DNA from 4 places in the Cryobacterium sp. SO2 genome. Region 2 is predicted to be linked to each of the others. Evidence: predicted binding sites of a transcription regulator. Region 2 holds the regulator's gene; each other region holds the start of a gene.
The links. Region 2 encodes LexA, which represses DNA repair genes until DNA is damaged. Its sites were predicted from a motif close to TCGAACANNTGTTCGA; they were not measured.

Region 1: a site for LexA is predicted at 2,343-2,358, ahead of BJQ94_RS02675 (Rv2578c family radical SAM protein). Genes of this name have one in related genera too.
Region 3: a site for LexA is predicted at 1,938-1,953, ahead of BJQ94_RS16680 (HNH endonuclease signature motif containing protein). Genes of this name have one in related genera too.
Region 4: a site for LexA is predicted at 2,802-2,817, ahead of BJQ94_RS12420 (HNH endonuclease signature motif containing protein). Genes of this name have one in related genera too.

The regions. Positions count from the first base shown of each region.
Region 1 covers NZ_CP117849.1:571,076-576,227, forward strand. Annotated here, with positions in the region: gene BJQ94_RS02665 (malate:quinone oxidoreductase) at 1-307, shown strand, start outside; gene BJQ94_RS02670 (MDR family MFS transporter) at 451-1,884, shown strand; gene BJQ94_RS02675 (Rv2578c family radical SAM protein) at 2,367-3,464, shown strand; gene BJQ94_RS02680 (ATP-binding protein) at 3,762-5,152, shown strand, end outside.
Region 2 covers NZ_CP117849.1:1,386,334-1,391,485, forward strand. Annotated here, with positions in the region: gene BJQ94_RS06330 (methylenetetrahydrofolate reductase) at 1-895, shown strand, start outside; gene metE (5-methyltetrahydropteroyltriglutamate--homocysteine S-methyltransferase) at 892-3,216, shown strand; gene lexA (transcriptional repressor LexA) at 3,288-3,989, opposite strand; gene BJQ94_RS06345 (LysM peptidoglycan-binding domain-containing protein) at 4,283-4,675, shown strand; gene BJQ94_RS06350 (histidinol-phosphate transaminase) at 4,730-5,152, shown strand, end outside.
Region 3 covers NZ_CP117849.1:3,542,113-3,547,264, forward strand. Annotated here, with positions in the region: gene BJQ94_RS16670 (FUSC family protein) at 1-529, shown strand, start outside; gene BJQ94_RS16675 (alpha/beta hydrolase) at 681-1,856, shown strand; gene BJQ94_RS16680 (HNH endonuclease signature motif containing protein) at 1,974-3,554, shown strand; gene BJQ94_RS16685 (hypothetical protein) at 3,754-4,350, opposite strand; gene BJQ94_RS16690 (M23 family metallopeptidase) at 4,367-5,152, shown strand, end outside.
Region 4 covers NZ_CP117849.1:2,651,710-2,656,861, reverse strand. Annotated here, with positions in the region: gene ftsX (permease-like cell division protein FtsX) at 1-107, shown strand, start outside; gene smpB (SsrA-binding protein SmpB) at 229-705, shown strand; gene BJQ94_RS12420 (HNH endonuclease signature motif containing protein) at 796-2,607, opposite strand; RNA gene ssrA (transfer-messenger RNA) at 3,144-3,529, shown strand; gene BJQ94_RS12410 (class II glutamine amidotransferase) at 3,622-4,458, opposite strand; gene BJQ94_RS12405 (YbdK family carboxylate-amine ligase) at 4,654-5,152, shown strand, end outside.

The sequences.
Region 1 (5,152 bases), 820 kb from region 2:
CGCCGGGCAGCGCGTGCAGGTGATGAAGAAGGACGCCAAGGCCGGCGGCGTGCTGCAGTTCGGCACCGAGGTCATCACCTCCGCCGACGGCAGCATCGCGGGCTTGCTCGGGGCGTCACCCGGAGCATCCACCGCGGCGCCGATCATGGTCGACCTGTTGCAGCGCTGTTTCCCGGGGGAGTACTCCCGTTGGGAGCCGCGCCTGCGCGAGATGATCCCCAGCCTGGGCACCAAGCTCAGCGACGACCCCGCCGCTGCGGCCGCCTCCCTGGCCGCCACCGCAGCGACTCTGCACCTCACGGCCTAGGTCGCATCCGCTGGTCGGGCCTGTCGAGACCTCGCGACAGGATCTCGACAAGCTCGATCAGCGAGTGGTCGGAATACTCAGCCGCGCTCGGAGCTTTCGTTCAGGGTGACCTCTAGAAACGACACCCGGGCCCTGGCCATCCGATGAGTGTCGACAGGAGGGATGTCGGCTTCCGCTCCGAGCGCGGGCCCATCCTGATCGCCCTCATGTTGACGACCGGGCTGGTCGCCATCGAGTCGACGATCCTCGCCACCGCGGTGCCCTCCATCGTGAAGGACCTCGGCGGTTTCTCGCAGTTCCCGTGGCTGTTCTCCATCTACCTGCTCGCCCAGGCCGTGTCCGTGCCGGTGTACGCGAAGCTGTCCGATGTCATCGGACGCAAGCCGATCCTCCTGTTCGGCATCGGCATCTTCCTGCTCGGCTCGATCCTGTGCGGGTTCGCCTGGAGCATGCCTGCCCTCATCGCGTTCCGCGCCGTGCAGGGCCTGGGCGCCGGCGCCATCATGCCGATGTCGGTCACCATCGCCGGCGACATCTACACGGTGGCCGAACGCGCCAAGACCCAGGGTTACCTCGCCAGCGTGTGGGCGGTGTCCTCCGTCGTCGGGCCCACCCTCGGCGGGCTCTTCGCCGAATTCTCGACGTGGCGCTGGATCTTCTTCATCAACATCCCGCTGTGCCTCATTGCGGCATGGATGCTGCTGCGCACGTTCCACGAAACCGTCCAGCACCGCCAGCACAAGGTCGACTACCTCGGCGCCACCCTGCTGATGCTCGCGCTGAGCGCCCTCCTCCTGGCCGTGCTCGAAGGCGGACAGTCCTGGGCGTGGGACTCGCTGCAGAGCATCGGCGCCTTCACCCTCGGCGGGCTGCTGCTGGTCGCCTTCGTGTTCGCCGAGCGCCGGGCGGCCGAACCCGTGCTCCCCATGTGGATCTTCTCGCGGCGAGTGGTGCTCACGAGTTCGCTGATCGGGCTGGGTGTCGGCGCGATCATGCTGGGTTTGACCTCGTTCGTGCCGACCTACCTCGAGGGTGCGCTCGGGGCCACCCCCATCCTCGGCGGCCTCGCCGTCGCGGCCCTCACCATCGGCTGGCCGATCTCGGCCTCACAATCGGGACGGCTCTACCTGCGCATCGGCTTCCGCACCACAGTGCTCATCGGCATGGCGATCACCGTGCTCGGCACGGCTGTGCTGGCCATTACCGCGTCAACGCCATCCGTCGTCACCGTTGCGCTGTCCTGCTTCGTGATCGGCCTCGGCCTCGGTCTGGTGGCCACGCCGTCGATGATCGCCGCGCAGTCGAGCGTCGGCTGGGACGAACGCGGGGTCGTCACCGGAACCAGCATGTTCGCGAGGTCGATCGGCAGCGCCGTCGGCGTGGCGATCTTCGGCGCCGTCGCCAACGCCATCTACGCGCTGCCCGGCAACCAGAGCCACGACCCCGCGGCGATCACGGCCGCCTCCTCCGCCGTGTTCCTCGCCCTGGTGATCACCGCGGTGGCCACCGTCGCGGCGGCCTTCTACATGCCCCGCACCAAGCCGCTCGGGCTGGAGTCCGTGCCTATCACCCCGTAGCTCAAGCCCCGCGGCTACCGCCCGTAGCTCCCGCCCTAGCTCCCGGCCGTAGCTCCCGCCCCGCCGAGACTGGCCCATTTTCGCTAGTTCTCACCCCTCCCGCACTAGCGATTCTGGGCCAGTCATCGTTGCGCCCCGCGCGCTACCCCGGGACTGGCCCATTTTCGCTAGTTGAGTGGGCCCGGGCACTAGCAAATCCGGGCCACTCCAGCCGTTCCTGCCCACCGTGCTCGTCCCTACTCGCAGTAGCGCGGGTGCCGCGCCGTTGCGCGGGTGGCGCGCCATCGGCACCGGCGGCCCAAACGAGCTGCGCGGGTCAGGCGCCGCAACGCGGGTGGCGCGCCACCCGCGAAGCGGCGCCTTGCCCGCGCACCGCGCCCAGTGACCCCAGCCCCGGTGCACCAGCTCACCCACCCGCCACAAATCACGGATGCCCACCCCGCCCACTTGCATCCCACTAGAACGTGTGTTCGAATTGGTGCATGCGCTGGAGTGAACAGGAACTGACAACCGAGCAGGCCGGGGCACTCCCCGGACTGGCCCGGCTGAACAACCTCGTGCGCAGCGTGCGCACCCCCGAGTTCGACGGCATCACCTTCCACGAGGTGCTCGCCAAGTCCGCGCTCAACCGGGTGCCCGGCCAAAGCGCCATGCCCTTCGGCTGGACCATCAACCCCTACCGCGGCTGCTCCCATGCCTGCACCTATTGCTTTGCCCGCCCCACCCACAACTACCTCGACCTCGACGCCGGCAAGGACTTCGACAACGAGATCATCGTCAAGGTCAACGTGGCCGAGATCCTCCGCAAGGAGCTCGGCAAACCCACCTGGGGCAAGCATCCGGTGGCGCTGGGCACCAACACCGACCCGTACCAGCGGGCCGAGGGTCGCTACCGGCTGATGCCCGGCATCATCGCCGCGCTAGCCGACTCCGGCACCCCGTTCTCGATCCTCACCAAGGGCACGCTGCTGCGCCGCGACCTCGATCTGCTCGTGGAGGCCAGCCAACAGGTCCCCGTCGACCTCGCGATGTCGATCGCCATTTACGACGACGAGCTGCAGCAGGCGGTCGAGCCCGGCACCCCGAGCACCAAGGCCCGCCTGGCCACGGTCACCGCCATCCGAAACAAGGGCCTGGACTGCTCGGTGTTCCTGATGCCGATCCTGCCCTTCCTCACCGACACCCGCGCCCACCTCGACGAGGCCATGCGCCAGGCCAAAGCCGCCGGCGCCACCGGGGTGCTCTACAGCGCGCTGTACCTCAAGCCCGGGGTCAAGGAGTGGTACTTCCAGTGGCTCGAACACGACCACCCCGAGCTGCTGCCCCGCTACCGGGAGATGTTCAAACGCGGCAGTTACGCCCCCAAGGAGTACCGCCAGTGGCTGGCCGGCCGCATCCAGCCGCTCATGCGCGCGCACGGCCTCAGCCACCGCCGCGAAGACCCCGCCACCGGCGGCATCCTCTCCACGGCGCTCACCGATCCACCCGGCACCGCCACCCCTACCGGCACTGATGCGCCGCCCGCCGGTTCCCTCATCGCGGCCGAGCTGCCTCCCGAACTCACCCCCACCCTGTTTTGAGTCGCACCCCTACCCGCGTCCCCGCCGCGGGCCGTGCCGCCCGGTCTGGTCTCGCGGCCCGTGATAAGACCCGCGGCACGTGTTCCAACGCGTGCCGCCGCACCAAACACGTGCAGCGACGGATGCCCCGCCGTGGTTAGCACTCCAACGAGCGCCCGCGCACCTCGCCGCTCCATCCGTCTCATGCCCACCGCGACCCTGGGTTCTGCCCCCACGCGCGCTGGGAGGCGCCACACCCCCAGCCGGGTGGCCGCCGAATCCCGCACACCTGAGATAATCAGAGGCGGAGAGGGCGCAATGTCACTTGGGTTACCCGGCCACCTGGTGCAGGCCACGCTCAGCCGCGCCCTGGCCCGCGCCAGCCACTGGTTCGGCCTTGTCTGCCTGGCCGGCGCGCTGGCGTCGGTGCTGGCGCTGAGCATGTTCCCCGTCACCGACCGGCTGCAGCTCACCGTCGCGGCGATCCTCGGCATGGGCGCCCTGCTCGCGCTCCTCGCCCGCTGGCGCACGGTGCCGCTCACCATCGCCTACCTCGTGCTCGGCGCCGCCTGCACCTACCTGTTCACCGGCGCGGTGCTGGGCATGCCCGGCGTGTTCTCGTCCTCGGACATGTTCCTCATCTCGCTGCCCAAGATGGCCCTGATCATGGTCGGCGGCGCCGGTTCCGGCGCGCTCGTGGGCGTGCTGTGGAGCACCCTCGGGTTCCTCCTCGCCGAGATCGCCGCCACCCTGGCCGTGGCGCAGACCGCCGTGCCCGACCGGCCCGACGTGTTCACCATCGTCACCTACCTCGTGCTCGTGGGCGTGATGCTGCTCGACGGCCTCACCCGCCGCACCGGCCGCGCCGCCCAGCCGGCCATCCACAAGGCGGTGCAAGACGACGAGTCCCGCACCCTGCGCCACGACTTCGACGTGCGGGCGATCGCGCTGATGCACGACACCACCCTCAACCAGCTTGTTTCCGTGGCCCGCGCCAAGCCCGGCCCGCTCAGCCGCGGCCTCGAGGCCGGCATCCGCGAAACCCTGCACACCCTCGCCGACCGCGACTGGCTCACCCACGTCGACGAACGCACCGGCGCCGCGCCCGCCGGCAGCGACGGTTGGTTGGGCAGCGCCGTGTTCCGCGCCATCGACCGCAGCCGAGACCGCGGCTTGGTCATCGACATCACCGGCGACAAGGATGCGCTCGCCCGCCTTGCCCCCGAAAGCGACCGGGAACTCGGCCTCGCCGTTCAACAGTGCCTGGTGAACGTCCTCCAGCACTCCGGCATCGCTTCCGCCGAGGTGGTCATCGACGCCGACGACGAGAACGTGTCGGTGATGGTGCTCGACGCCGGCACCGGCTTCATGGAATCCGAGACCGGCAGCGACCGGCTCGGCCTGCGCCAGTCGGTGCGCAAGCGCATCGAGCGCCTCGGCGGCTCCGTGCAGATCTGGTCGCGCCCCGGCGCCGGCACCTCGGTGCTGCTCACCCTGCCCGCCCCGGCGCCCGCCCCCGCGGTCTCCGCCGAGTTGCCCATTTCCGGACCAGTTGCCCCGGTACAGCAGGGCAACTCGTCCGCGGCGGGGCAACTCGCGGATGCCCTCTCCACCGCCGATGCCCCCACGCTCCGGACCCCAGCGGGCCCCGACACACCTACGACCCCCGGGACCTCGGCCCCGGACGCAGAGCCCGCGACCCCCACTGG
Region 2 (5,152 bases):
CTTCATCTCGGTGACCTACGGCGCCACGGGCTCGTCCCGCACCTCCTCGCTGGACGTGCTGCGCTACATCCGCCGGGCCACCCAGGTCGACCCGATGGCGCACCTCACCTGCGTCGGCTCCTCGCACGCCGAGGCCAGCAGCCTGATCCGCGAGTTCCTCGACGCCGGGGTGCGCAGCTTCCTCGCCCTGCGCGGCGACCCGCCGGAGGGCCTCACCGAAGGGGACACCTTCCTCGGTGACCTGCACAGCGCCGGCGAACTCGTGCAGCTGATCCACCGGGTGCAGGCCGAGCGGGTGCCGTACCAGGAGACACCCATTCCCGGGCTGCCGCGGGCACGGGCGGTCAAGACCGAACGCGAACACGTGCGCATAGCCGTGGCCGCCTTCCCGAACGGGCACCCGCGCTCACGCTCCACGGCGCAGGACATCGACACGCTGCTGGCCAAGCAGGCCGCGGGGGCGAACCTGGCCATCACGCAGCTCTTCTTCCACGCCGACCACTACCTGAGCTTCATCCAGCGGGCCAGGGAAGCGGGGGTCGAGTTCCCGATCCTGCCCGGCATCATGCCCGTCACCAGCCCCAGCCGGCTCCGGCGCATCCTCGAGTTGTCGGGGGAGGACCTGCCCAGCGACCTCTCGATCCAGCTGGAGGTGGAGCCCACCGCGGAGGGCCAGCGCGAGATCGGCATCAGCCACGCGGCCACCCTGGCGTCGAAGCTCGTCGCCGGCGGTGCCCCCGGCCTGCACCTCTACGCCTTCAACCAGCATGCGACGGTGCTGGCCGTGCTCGAGCGCGCCGGTGTCCTGCCGCGTGTCGGCGCACCGGCGACCCCGTCAACCAGCCCCACCGGCATCCCCACTGCCGGCACTCACCCCACGAAGGACAAGCGATGACCACGACTGACATCCCCGCGTTCCCCACCGGAACGATCCTCGGCTACCCACGGATCGGGCGCCGGCGTGAACTGAAGAAGGCAATCGAGGCGTTCTGGGGCGGCCGGATCGACGCCGCAGAGCTGGAGGCCGCCGCCGCCGGGCTGCGGCGCGCCACCCGGCAGCGGCTCGCCGGGCTGGGCCTGGGACGCAGGGACTCCTCGATCCCCGAGAGCTTCTCCTTCTATGACCAGGTGTTGGATGCCGCCGTCACGGTCGGCGCCATTCCTGCCCGGTTCGCAGACCTCGTCGATGCCGACGGCCACCTCGACCTGGCCGGGTACTTCACCCTGGCGCGCGGGGCCGGCGACAACCTGCCGCTCGAGATGACCAAGTGGTTCGACTCCAACTATCACTACCTGGTGCCCGAGATCGGCCCGGAGACCCGGTTCCACCTGGCCAGCGACCGGATCGTGCGGGAGTTCGAGGAAGCCGTCGCCGACGGCTACCTGACCCGCCCGGTGATCGTCGGCCCGGTGACCTTCCTGCTCCTGGCCAAGCCGAGCGACGGGGCCCCGGCGGGCTTCCATCCGCTCGACAGGCTCGCCGACCTGCTGCCGGTCTATCAGGACCTGATCGAACGCCTGGCCGTCGCCGGTGCCGAGTGGGTGCAGCTGGATGAGCCCGCCCTCGTCAGCGAGAGCATCGACATCCCGCGGGAACGCACTCTCGCCGCCGTCGCCCAGGCCTACGCGGCTCTCGGCGGCCTGGACACCCGGCCGGGCCTGTTCGTCGCTGCGCCCTACGGCAGCCTCGACGATGCCCTGGCCGTGCTGGCCACGGCTCCTATCGAGGCCATCGGCCTCGACCTCGTGCGCGGCACGGTGCCGGCTGCCGTCCCCGGGCTGAAGGACAAGACCCTCGTCGGCGGTGTCATCGACGGGCACAACATCTGGCGTGGTGACCTCGCGGCGGCGTTCGACCACGCGCGCCGGCTGGAAACCCTGAGCCCGAACGTTGCGGTCTCCACCTCCACCTCATTGGTGCACCTGCCACACGACGTCGCCGACGAGACCAAGCTCGGTCCCGAGTTGGCCGGCTGGCTGGCCTTCGCCGACCAGAAGATCGGCCAGGTCGCCACCCTCGCCCGGGGCCTCGCCACAGGACGGGAGACGATCCAGGCCCATCTGGATGCGGCGACCGCGTCGCTGGCCTCCCGCCGGGTCTCACCCGGCGTGCGCGACGGCGCCGTGCGCTCCAGGCTCGAGATCCTCACGCCGGCGGACTTCAGCCGCGGCGACTACGAGTCCAGGGTGGCCGCACAGGCGGCCGTGCTCGACCTGCCGCCGCTGCCGACCACCACCATCGGCTCGTTCCCGCAGACCGGCGACATTCGTCGCGCCCGGGCCCGCCTGGTGGCTGGGGACCTCTCCCCGGCCGACTACCGCGATGTCATGCGCGCCGAGATCGCCCGGGTCGTGCAGCTGCAGGAGGACCTCGGTCTGGACGTGCTGGTGCACGGCGAACCCGAGCGCAACGACATGGTGCAGTACTTTGCCGAGAACCTGGACGGTTTCGCCGTCACGGAGAACGGCTGGGTGCAGTCCTACGGCACCCGGTGTACCCGACCGTCGATCCTCTGGGGTGATGTGTCCAGGCCCCGGCCGATCACGGTCGAATGGTCCAGCTACACCCAGACCCTCACCGAGAAGCCCGTCAAGGGCATGCTCACCGGACCGGTGACCATCCTGGCCTGGTCGTTCGTGCGCGACGACCAGCCGCTGGGCGAGACCGCCCGCCAGGTGGCCCTGGCCCTGCGCGATGAGATCGGCGACCTGGAGGCCGCGGGCATCCGGGTGGTCCAGGTGGACGAGCCCGCCCTGCGCGAACTCCTGCCGCTGAAGAAGAAGGACCACGCCGACTACCTCGACTGGTCGGTCGGATCGTTCCGGCTCGCCACGGCCGGGGTCGCCGACCAGACCCAGATCCACACCCACCTCTGTTACTCCGAGTTCGGGGTCGTGATCGACGCCATCCGCAACCTGGACGCCGACGTCACCAGCATCGAGGCCGCCAGGTCGAAGATGGAGGTCGTCACCGACATCCAGGCGAGCGGCTTCGACCACGGCATCGGCCCGGGCGTGTACGACATCCACTCCCCGCGGGTGCCGGGCGTGCCTGAGATCACCGAACTGCTGGAACGGGCGCTCGAAGCGATCCCAGCCCGGCAGGTGTGGGTGAACCCGGATTGCGGGCTGAAGACCAGGGGGTACGCCGAGACCGTCGACTCGCTGCGCAACATCGTCGACGCCACGCGGGCGGTTCGCGCCACGCTGGTCTGACCGATGCCGCGTTAACGCACCAGGCCCGGCCCCTCGCGGGGCCGGGCCTGCTCTGTGCTCGTGCTGCCGGACTAGACCGAGCGCAGCACCGCGACGACCTTGCCCAGTACCTCGGCGTAATCGCCCAGGATCGGCTCGAAGTTGGTGTTGCGGGGGAGTAGCCAGGTGTGGCCGTCGCGCTGGCGCAGCACCTTCACGGTGGCCTCGCCATCGAGCATGGCGGCCACGATCTCGCCGTTCTCCGCGGTCTTCTGCTGTCGGATGACCACCCAGTCACCGTCGCAGATGGCCGCGTCGATCATCGACTCACCGACGACCTTGAGCATGAAGAGTTCACCCTTGCCCACCAGCTGGCGGGGGAGCGGGAAGATCTCGTCGATCTGCTGGTCGGCCATGATCGGGATACCGGCGGCGATACGACCGACCAACGGCACCATCGCCGCGTCACCCACCTGGATGCCGGACTGGTAATCGTCGGCAGCACCGGGTGTGACCTCGTCGGTGGACTGCGGCAGCTCGATGAGGACTTCGAGGGCACGCGGCCGGTTGGGATCACGACGCAGGTAACCGCTCAGCTCAAGCTGGTTGAGCTGGTGGGTGACGCTCGAGAGCGAGGACAGGCCCACTGCGTCACCGATCTCCCGCATGCTCGGCGGGTAGCCCCTGTCGCGCACTGAGCGCTGGATGACGTCCATGATGGCGCGTTGTTTGTCGCTCAGGCTCTTGCGGCGCCGGGTGCCGCCCTTATCCCGAGGTGTGCTCTCCTGTGCCACGTTATCGCTCCTCTGCTTGTCGGTTCCGGGTGGGTGCATCTGACGCAGCCGGATCAGGTCAGGGATCACGTCAGAAGGAATGTCGGTGGTGTCTGTTTGAGTACTGCTACCCGATCGAAACTGTAGCCAAGGGGCTCGGAATCGTAGACAGGTATTCGAGTGTGTTGCGAAATCTGTTTCCATAATATCCGGAAACAGGGTTGCTTGTTCGAACACTCGAAGATATATTCGGAACATAGATTCGCATCCGGCCCTCCCGGCCGAGGGCCGGATGCGTTACCAGGAGGTTCGACATGAGCGCAGCATACGCAGTGAAGCCCGGCTCGATAGCCGTGCGTCCTTCCATCGGCCACGCGGCAGCCACCGGCGTGCCGCGCACGCACCTGCGGCTCACCCGCCGTGGTCGCGTTGTTTTCACCACGCTCGCGGCCCTGCCGCTGGTTCTGGGCTCCATCGCCGTCGCCGTCAACGGCGGCGTCGCTGCCGCGGAGGGCACGGCTGGCGTGGGCGCCGCGGCGTTCGAATACGTCACGATCGACGCCGGTCAGTCCCTCTGGGAGCTGGCCGAGTCCATCGCACCCAAGCAGGACCCGCGCGACGTGATCGCCGACATCGTCAACCTCAACCAGCTCTCCTCCGAGGCCGTTGAGCCCGGCCAGCGTCTCGCTCTGCCCGCCTCCTACTAGCCGTCGCCTGCTGCCCCGAAAGCGGGCGCCCACGGCGCAACTAAGCTTGTTCGGGTGACCAGCCTCAACGACCTGCCCCTCCGCGCCAACCTTCGCGGACAAATCCCCTACGGCGCACCGCAGCTGCACGTGCCGGTGGCGCTGAACGTCAACGAGAACACCCACCCGATCCCGCCGGCCGTCGCCGCCGACATCGCGCAGGCCCTCGCCGAGGCGATCCTCACCGTGAACCGCTACCCCGACCGGGAGTTCACCCAGCTGCGCGAGGACCTCGCCGGCTACCTCGGGCACGGTCTCACCCTCGACAACATCTGGGCCGCGAACGGCTCCAACGAGGTGCTGCAGCAGGTGTTGCAGGCCTTCGGCGGACCGGGACGTTCCCTGCTCGGCTACGCGCCGACGTACTCCATGTACTCGATCCTGGCGTCCGGCACCGATACCCGGTGGATCCCCGGCGGCCGGGACGCCGACTATGAG
Region 3 (5,152 bases), 1.9 Mb from region 2:
GGATGCGCTCGACGCGAGCTGGCCACCCGCGGAAGGTGAGTGGTCCACGCAGGGTCAGACCCTGGCGGGCACTACGGCGGCGGTGCGCCGCACGTTGGCCGACGCCGACGAGAGCCGTCGGATCAACCCGCGGGCACGCATCCGGCCACACGACCTGAGGACCGACTACGACGACCTGGCGGCGCTGGAAAACGTGACCTTCTATGTGCGCGACCTCACCGACGTGCTCGCCGGGGCAGCCTGGGGCACGCCGGTGCCCGTTGAGCTGCCTGACCTGCTGCGCCCGCCGCTGTGCGCCGCCGCGCGGGCGACGGCCGCCGTGGTGACCGAATGGGACACGGGCTCGACGAGCCTCGCCACACTGCAGACGGCCGAGGATGCCGTCGCCGCCGTGACCCAGGCGATCCACGACCACCGGGAGCTGGGCGCGGAAGCCATCGTTGCGGCCAGCGCGGCCACCCTGGACCTGACCCGGATGCTCGCAGCGCTGCGCCCGGGGATCGTGCGCGACGCCCCCGCGCCTGCCTGAGTCCTTCGCGCGACCTGGCCGGCGGCCTCAGGCGCTGGTCAGGGATTTTCCACGACGCGCCCGGGCTCACTCGGGAGCCCGCCGATTAGCGGGCCCGGCCCCGGCGATCTATTCTCGGGAGTACCCGCACCCAGCGCATTCAGGAGCATCAGTGAGCACCGGTCGCCGCACCATCGGACTAGGCTCCCGACGCTTTCGCCTATTCTTCGTCGCCTATGCCGTCGGCCTTGCCGTCGTGGCAACCACACTGCTGTCCGGATTCCACTGGAATCTGCGCCCCGTGGCCCCCGCGCAGGCCGGCGGCACCGCGAGCGAGGTCGATACAACGGCCGTGGTCGGCATCCGCACCTTCGTGGCGCCCGGTGATGCTGTCATCGACGAGGACGTGGTCTATGCCACCGAGCCGGACGGCACCCAGCTGACCCTGGACGTGTGCTCCCCCGCGGGCACCGTCACACCGGCCGCCGACGATGCGGCCACTGCGGACGGGGCTGTGGACGACGATCCCGCGGCGACGCCGTCGGCGGATGCGAGCGCGGACGGCTCCGGCGCGGACGCCAGCGCAAACCTGGAGGCGGGCACGGGCACGGCTGCCGATGCCGGCGCTCTCACCGAGACACCCGTCGAGCCCACGTTGCGTCCCGCTGTGATCTCTGTGCACGGCGGAAGCTGGGCGCGCGGGGACAAGGCCAACAGCGACTGGCGCAATGTCTGCGAGTGGCTGGCGTCCGAGGGATTCGTGGCCTACTCGGTGAACTATCGCCTGGTGCCGCAGGTCAGCTTCCCCGCCGCGATCGACGACGTCGGCCGCGCCGTGGAGTGGATGCGCGCCAACGCCGGGACCTACGGCATCGACCCTGACCGCATCGGCGCGTTCGGCGGCTCGGCCGGCGGCAACCTCGTGACGCTCCTCGGCACCCGCGGTCGCGGATCGCTCACGGAAGGCAGCAGGGTCGCGGCCGTCGCCGAACTCTCCGGGCCGGTCGACCTCAGCTATGAGGGCATCGTCGTCTCAGGCGGGTCGTCGGGCCTGGAGCAGATCGCGCTCGACTATCTCGATTGCTCCTCGCTGCTGGACTGTCCGGCCGTCGACGACGCGTCGGCCGTCGACTCGCTTGACCGCACCGACCCGCCGGTCTTCATCGGCACCTCGACCGAGGAGTTCATCCCCCTCAGCCAGTCGACAGGCTTCGCGGAGGATCTCAACCGACTGGGGATCAACAACCAGCTCGTGACCGTGCCCGGCAACCTGCACTCAATCGGAATCCTGGATGCCGCCATGCGCGGCGAGGTCGCGGCCTTCCTGCACGAGCATCTGGGAAGCTGACCGCACGAGTGGGCTCACCACCCGCACCGTCACCGAGCCGGCAAAACAGGTCAGAAATCTTCTCCACAACCTTGTTTCTGCCCAGACAAACGTTCGGTGTTGAGTTATTCTCAATGCATGTCCACCATCGCAGATCCCTTCACCTCCGGCCCGGTGCTTTCCAGCACCGGGCCCGGTGTGGTCGCGGCTGCGGATTCCCTGATGGCGGCGGTTTCCGCGGTCGACAAATTGGGCTCGTGCAGTGCAGACTACGACGCGCTGAGCGATGCGGAACTACTGGCCGGGCAACGGGATCTGGCGCGGTTGCGGGGCCTGGTGGAGACCCGGTCGGTGTGGCTGGCGAAGACCCTCGCGCACCGGTCGAGGCGGGAGCTGGGCCAGGAGGGCTTGGCAGCCCGGCAGGGTTTCCTCTCGCCGGATGAGTTGATTCAGGAGATGACCGGGTCGACCCGGCAGGATGCCCGCAAGCTCGTGGACGTGGGCCGGATGCTCGGCGATGCCGAGGCCGCGCAGGAAGCGCAGGCCGCGCGCGCGGCCCAGGCGGAGGACGAATCGGCCATCGCACCGGGTCTGTTCGATGAATTCACGCCGCTCGAGGAGCCGGTGGCCCTGCCGTGGCACGCACCGATCTCCGACGCCGTGAGCACCGGGGCCCTCTCGGTCGCGGCCGCGCACGCGATCCGAACCGGCCTGGGCGACATCGATTCCGTCGTCACCGGCCAGACCCTCGCCGACGCAGTGCGCACACTCCTGGAGGAGTCCCGGCGGATGAACGTGGACGCGCTGCTCAAGCGCTCCCGGCGGATGCGGGACTCACTCGACGAGGCCGGCATCGCCATCCGGGAGCAGAAGGCCTGGGACGACCGCTACCTGCGGGTCTGGAAGACCCCGGCCGGGCAGGTGCACATCCACGGCTTGTTCCCACCGGAGCAGGGCGAGTTCATCGTGTCGGTGTACGACAGCCTCACCGGCCCCCGCCGCGGCGGCGTGAGATTCGTCGACCCGGACCGGGCCGCGTGGGCCAAGGCCGTGCAGGACGACCCGCGCAGCACCGAACAGATCGCCGCCGACACCTTCATCGACCTCCTCAAGGCCGGCGCCGAGGTCAACCCCAACCGGATGCTCGGCGGCCGCACCCCCGCCGTGCGGGTGCTGACCACTGAACCCGACCAGCGCCCCGTCAGGCGCCCCGCGCCCGCACCCGTAGCAGCGAGTGCGCCGGAACCAGACGACATCCTCGTGGCGATCCCCGACGGCACCGGCCACGGCTACATCGAAGGCAACCCGGCGCCGGTGTCAAAGGAGAGCATCGACCGATTGATCTGCACCTCAGGCACGGTCGAGGTCGTCTTCGACACCGACGGCCAGCCGCTGAACCTGGGCCGGGAGGAGCGAATCTTCAGCCAGGCGCAACGGCTGGCCCTGGCCGCGCGCGACGGCGGCTGCAGGTGGGGCACCTGCGACCGGCCGCCCTCCCAAACCGAAGCCCATCACCTCGAACACTGGGCCCGCGACCACGGTCATACCGACATCCGCCTGGGCATCCTGCTCTGTCCACCACACCACCGCCTCCTGCACGCCCAGGGCTGGCAGATCTTCGAACATCACGGCCGATACTGGTCGCGGCCACCGGCATCCGTCGACCCCGGCCAGGTACTCATCGAACTACGCAGCAACAGCCCCACCGCACCCAGATAACGGGCAGGGGCGCGACACATGCAGGGCGGGTCGCCAGGGCGGGACAGCAGGTCGTAGCGGGCTCCGGCGGCTGGTGCGATACTGCCTCCACCTGCCGGATACCGGCTATCACTCATACCGAACCCGGGGTGCGAAACGGCATGAATCTGACGTCGAACGGTCGCACCGGACACCATGGTGGGTACGCACGCCGACTTCGTCAGCTCGGGATCGGGAGCCTGCTCGTCGCCGGCTCGGTCGTGCTCACGGCGGGTGCACCCGCAGGCACTCCCGGCCTGGCTCCGACAAGTGCGACCTCTCTAGTTGCCGGGCCCGCAGCCGCGCCCACACCAACGCCCACTCCCACTCCCACTCCCACTCCCACTCCCACTCCCACTCCCACTCCCACTGCAACGCCTCCGACCGCGGCTCCTGGGACACCGACACCGACGTCCTCGGCACCGGGGGCCTCCCCCACGCCCACGAGCCAACTCCCGTCCACGCCGACACCGCCGGCCTCCACTCCCTCACCCTCAGCCACGTCACTGCCGACAGCCCCCTCCTCGCCCACATCAACACCGACACCGACACCGACGCCGAAACCGACGCCGAATAGTCCGCCGACCCCGACCCCGACCCCGAAGCCGACGTCGCCATCGCCGTCGCCATCGCCGTCGCCGTCGCCGTCCACGGGGACACCGACGCCCACCGGCACGCCGACGCCCACTGCGACACCGACGCCATCACCCGCCGAAGGTTCTCCCACACCGTCACCGACCGAGGTTCCCGGCACCGTTGCGGGCGGGGAGGCGGTCACGCCGAGCGTGCCGACCGTGCCGGATCAGCGGCCCGCACCGGTTGGCCCGGTAGTGCCCGTGACGCCGGAGGACGAGGCCCCGTCGCTGGCCGCGTCGAGGGCGGCATCCGCCCTCGCGGCGGCGGAGACCACTCACGCCGACGCCCAAGCTGCCTACGACGCCGCCAGACTCGACCTGTCGGCGACCCTGGCCGACCATGACGCCGCCCTCACCCGGGTCGACGAGGTACGTGCCCTCGCCGACGCCGCCGTGGTCACGGCAGACGCGTCGACCAAGACCCTGGCCGCCCTGGTGCGGGCGATGGTGCAACAGAGCTCGGACACGACCGCCTTCGACGCGCTCCTCGGGGCTCAGGGCGAGGGCGACCTGCTGGCCCGGCTAGGCAGCGTGGATCGGCTGGCCTCCCTCACCGGCAACATCAGTGAGATCCGTGACCGGGTCGAGCTGGACACCGCACGCTCGAATGCCCTGCAAGCCGACTTCGCCGCCGCCCAGGAAGCCGCGGCCGCCTTTCCCGTGGCCGCCAAACAGGAGGCGCTCGCAGCCGCCGAGCTCACACTGAGCCAGGCCACCGCAGCCCTCGCCGCCGCGGCCGAGAACGCCCGGATCGCACTGGCGGAGTCGGCGGAGGCATCCGCTGACCGCTCAGCGGAGGCGACCAGCCAACTGGCCGGGGTGCTAGGCGCACGGCTGAGCAATCAGGGTTGGGCCACGCCGGCGGTCGGCATCATCAACGACGGCTTCGGTCCCCGCCCCGACCTTCCTCTGCCCGGCGTCGAACCGTTCCATTCGGGCACCGAC
Region 4 (5,152 bases), 1.3 Mb from region 2:
TCGACCTGCAGGATGCTCTCACCGTGGTGCCGATCCTGTTGGTCTTGGGAGCAGCGTTGGCTGCGGCCTCGGCCAACTTCGCGATCACCCGTTATCTGAAGGTCTGATCCGGCCGGCGCAGCCGGGCCAGCAGCGGCCGCGCCGTCCGCTAGACTGATGGGCTGCCCGGCGGATGCCGGGCGGTGCCAGTCAAATTTCAGAAGCACCGAACTGATCGAGGAGAATGCCGTGCCCAGGGAAAAAGGCGAGAAGGTCGTTGCGACCAATCGCAAGGCGCGCCACGACTACCTCATCGAGGACACGTACGAGGCCGGAATGGTGCTCAGCGGCACCGAGGTGAAGTCACTTCGTGCCGGACGGGCGTCGCTCGTCGACGGCTACGCGTTCATCGAGTCCGGTGAGGCGTGGCTGGATGCCGTGCACATTCCCGAGTACACCGCCGGCACGTGGACGAACCACCCGCCGCGTCGGAAGCGCAAGCTACTGCTGCACAAGCAGGAGATCATCAAGATCAGCCACAAGACCAAAGAGGGCGGCTACACCCTCATCCCGCTGAAGATCTATTTCAGCGACGGTAAGGCCAAGGTGGAGATCGCCGTGGCCAAGGGCAAGAAGGAATTCGACAAGCGTCAGACCCTGCGCGAGCGCCAGGACAAGCGCGAGTCGGACCGGGCCATCTCCGCCCGCCGTAACCTCGGCGACTAGCAGAGGGGTCTCGCTGGTCGAGCCCATCTCGCTGGTCGAGCTTGTCGACGCCGTGCTGAGCCTGTCGAAGTAGACCCCGTGACGTACTGGTCACTCGGTGTGTGGTGGTCTTCGCGTCCGCGGGTCATGCGCCCGATGCTGATTGGGTTTCCGCCATGCGCCGCTCGGGTCGAGCCAGGCTGGTGCCTTGACCTCGGGCATGCCGAGCACCATCCGGATCTGCCACCCACCGGTGCTGAGGGTGTGGTGGTGGTACCAACACAACAGCACCCCGTTGGAGACATCGGTGGGCCCGCCGTCTTGCCAGGACGTCACATGGTGGACTTCGGTCCACTGTGGCGGGCAGTCACAGCCCGGGATGACGCAGCCGCCGTCACGGGCGGTGATGGCCTTGCGTTGTAGGGCTGTGAAGCAGCGTACTTTGTCGCCGAGGGCGAGGACGGCGCCGTTGCCGCCGAAGAAGATCGGCCGGTAGCCGCCGTTGTCGATCATCTGGTTGATCGTCTTCATTGAGATCGGCCCCTCCACCCCGTCGATCCATCCGACCCCGGCCTGGGCGAGGAGGTCCGTGGCGTTCACGTGCACCATCACGGTGGGTGGCATGCCGCCCATGGTGGGGGTGCGGGGGTCCTGGGCGACCTGGGTGAGGATGCCGCGGAGGATATCGGCGCGTTTCTCCCCGCCGGTGCGCTCGTCGATGACCTCGCCAGGTACGAGTTCGCCGGCCTCAATGCGCTGCTGGTCTTCCGCGGAGGGGAACGCGGGGGCGGAGCGGGCGGACTGGAAGGTGTTGAACACGCCCTGCATGATGCCCTTGAGCTCCGGCGTCACCGCGCCGCGCAGGGGGTGGAGGCCGTTGGTGAGTGTGCCGAAGGAGAACGTCGACTTCGCTTCCAGGACGGCTTCGGTGGGCGCGGCGCCGTCGGGGTTGAGGAACGCTTGCCACTGCAGGGCCATGGCGTGCAGAGAATCGACGGAGTAGACGGATCCGTCCGAGTCGCCCAGGCGTGCCACCGGTCCGGTGCAGACCGTGTCGGGGTCGCTGCCATCCGGGTCGTCGCCGGGGTCGGGGGTTCGGCCGAAGATCGACCCGGTTGCGCTTTCGACCAGGGCCGCTTCACAGCCGTGCACGTCGTCCTGGTTCGCATCAAACCGGCCATGCACCGTGTAATCGGCCAGACCCTTCACGATCGTCTCCGCCGCATCAACACCCAACTCGCCCGCCCGAAGTGCCGCGGCGACCACCGGGAACACTGGCTCCAACACCCTGTCTCCGAGCACCCGCGGGCAGACCTTGTCTCCCAGCGCCACCCGTCGCTTCATTTCCGGCACCGACGCGCCCGTCAACCGGGTGAGCAAATCGTTCGCGTGGGAGCAGCCCAACCGCCAGGCCAGGGACTCGCTGCCCAGGAACCGCCGCGACCGATACCCCACCACGCTCGCCGTCGCCACCCGGGCCGCATCGACCGGCCGGCCGGTGCGCTCCACCATCTGCGTCAAAGCGACGACCTCGGGGTCGCTGAGGCCCTCGACGTCGATCGAGTCCATCACTGCCTGCACCGTGCGGGACGCTTCTTCCAACACCTTCAACTTCTCGCCGAACGCCCCGGCGACCACCCGCTGCACTCCGGGCAGCTCGGACGGGTCCCGCCACTCCGGCCGCTTGTCGCCCGGGGCACGGCGGGCCCGGCCGGACCCGGACGCGGAGCCGGATCGAGTGTCGGTGGTGCCGCCTACGGTGGAGTCAGGCGAGGCGGTGATAGCGGGAGTAACCCGGGCCGGACCGGCCAGGCTCGTGTTCCAATCACAGGGCGCATCCGCACCTGAAGACGCAGGGGGAGCGCCTCCCGCTGCTGCTGCATTCTCAGATGCTGTGGAACCACCTGCCAGGTCTTCGTCCATACCTTCATTCTCCCACGAATGAGAGGCTTATGCGAGGATATCTCATGTTATTCACAGGGCAATCTCGCGGATCTATCCGGCTTGACCCAGCGGAGGGCGACGCACGTTTAAGAGGAAATAGGCCGCAAAATAGGACGTTCTGGCCGATTCCGTCCTCATAAACTCACTATCTCCTCATAAAGTCACTTTCTCCTCAGAACGTGACTTCGACTAATACCCAGCTGCTCTGAGGCCGGGGCGCGGGGTCTCGACAGGCTCGACCAGCGGATGGGGGGGGCTTGAGGGGCAGGGTCGCGGGGTCTCGACGAGCTCGACCAACGGATGGGCGCGTTTTTGAGGCCGGGTCGCGGGGTCTTGACGGGCTAGACCAGCGGACCCAGCGGACCTGGCTACCGCCTCGCGCTCAAAGTGATGTATCCTGAAAGGCCGTAGTGGTGGGCTGAAATGTTCGCCACTGCGGTCTTGGAAACTCAACAGCGTGTGACAACAACCGCGTATCGCTCAGGTTCATAACGGACCAGGAGCTGCGTGAACATGGGGATGATCGGTTTCGACATTGCCTGCGTAACTGTGAGAAGCGGGTCGAGGATGCAGGGTTATCTCGTAAACGATCTCTGCAAAACAATAAGTGCCAATTCAAACCGCACTGTCTCGCGTTCCGCTTTCGCCCTCGCGGCCTAAGTAGAACCACATTGAGACCGTCAGACCGGGAATGCTCTCTACTCGGATCCTGACGTCATTTAGAGAGATTGCTCCTATCCTGAGCCTCGGGGTATAGGGGGACTTAAACGAGGGCTGGGCTCGTCGGAGTAGGTGCCAGTGGCAAATTCCGGAGCCGAGTAAAACGTCTTCACTGGATACACCCGTAGAAGAAACATGACCACAGCAATGGACCGGGGTTCAATTCCCCGCATCTCCACCATTGGGTTGTTGCCACACGCTGCTGACAACACACGAAACGCCACCCTCCGAGGTGGCGTTTCCTGTATCTCCCGCGCCAGTGCGCTGGTGCTCTCAGCCGACCAGGAACGGCTGGTGGCGGTACCCATCGGGGTCGATCGTGAGGGCTGAGGACTCCGGCACCTCGACAAAGGCACCGGGCAGGTCGTTGAGCGGTTCGGAGACCACGACCTTGGCCCGGTCGCCGAAGGCCGCGAGGCGCTCCTGCTCCGGGTACATCTCCCGCAGGGTGGGGATGTCTGCCGAGTGGAACAACGAGCGCGTGCGGCCCTGGGATGAGTAGCGAAATGCCCAGAGCGTGGTGCCATCCGACACGGCGACGGTGCCCTGCCAGGGGAACTGCACGTCCTGGGAATGCCCGACGGACTCGACCATGCGTATCGCGCGCCCGATGGCGTCGATCGGGTCGTCACGGAGCCCCAGGCTGAGGGCGAGATGGAAAAGTACCTCGGAGTCCGTCGTCCCGAGCACGTTCGGGTACAGTTCGGGGTCGATCGCCAGGGTGAGGTCTCGGCGCAGCTGCCGCCAGCTCGCGATGGCTCCGTTGTGCATGAACATCCAGTTTTCGAAGCGGTACGGGTGGCAGTTGGTCTGCTGGATCGGGGGCGCGGTCGCCGCGCGTACGTGGGTGAAGAAGAGTGGGCTCTCGATCGCCCGGCTGAGTTCGCGCAGGTTCGCGTCATTCCAGGCCGGTTCGATGCTGTGGAAGAGCGCAGGCGCCGTACCCGCCGGGGCTCCGGTGGGATACCAGCCGAAGCCGAAACCGTCACCGTTCACGGTCTCGGCCCCGAGCGGGGAATCCAGCGATTGCGCGACGATCGAGTGCTTTGCGTCGAGCACGATCTTCGAGGGACGCAGCGGTTCCCCGATATAGGCCAGCCATCTGCACATCCGTACCTCTCCGATCCGGCACGCCTGCGGCGACGCGCACGCGACCATAATGCACCTCCCTCGGGCCAGCGCCCAGATCGCTGTGCACATCCTTCGACCCTCCTGACAGCCCTTGACCGGCGGAGGGGATGGAGTGCAAACTCGTCCCAATCGGATTCACACCGTCGTGATCGGGCGGTGACGGGAGAGGTCATCGTGGCTACGTTCGGCATCGAAGAGGAGTTCCAGTTCCTCGATCCTGAAACCCTGTGCCCAGTGGATGCGGGCGCCAGGGTTTTCGACACGCTCTCGGCCACGGTCAAGTGGCGAGACGTCACGCACCGGGAGTTCTTGGCCTCGCAGATCGAGCACGCCTCGGCCGTGTTCGAGCGGATAGACGACGCCCGTGCGGCCGTCGCGGGGTTCCGCCGTGCGGTGGCGATACGCGCAGCCGAGCTGGGAGTCGTGGTGGCGAGTATCGGCACCCCGCCCGACACCACCGAGTTCCCCTCGATCACCGACACCGAACGCTACCGACACATCGTGCGCACCATGGACGCCGTGATCGCCGACCACCAGGTGAGTGGTCTGCACGTACACGTGGGCATTCCCAGTCGGCAGGCCGGTGTGGTCGTACTCAACGCGGTGCGGCCCTGGTTGCCCCTTTTGACGGCGATCGCGTCGAACTCACCCCTGTGGCGAGGGCAGGACACCG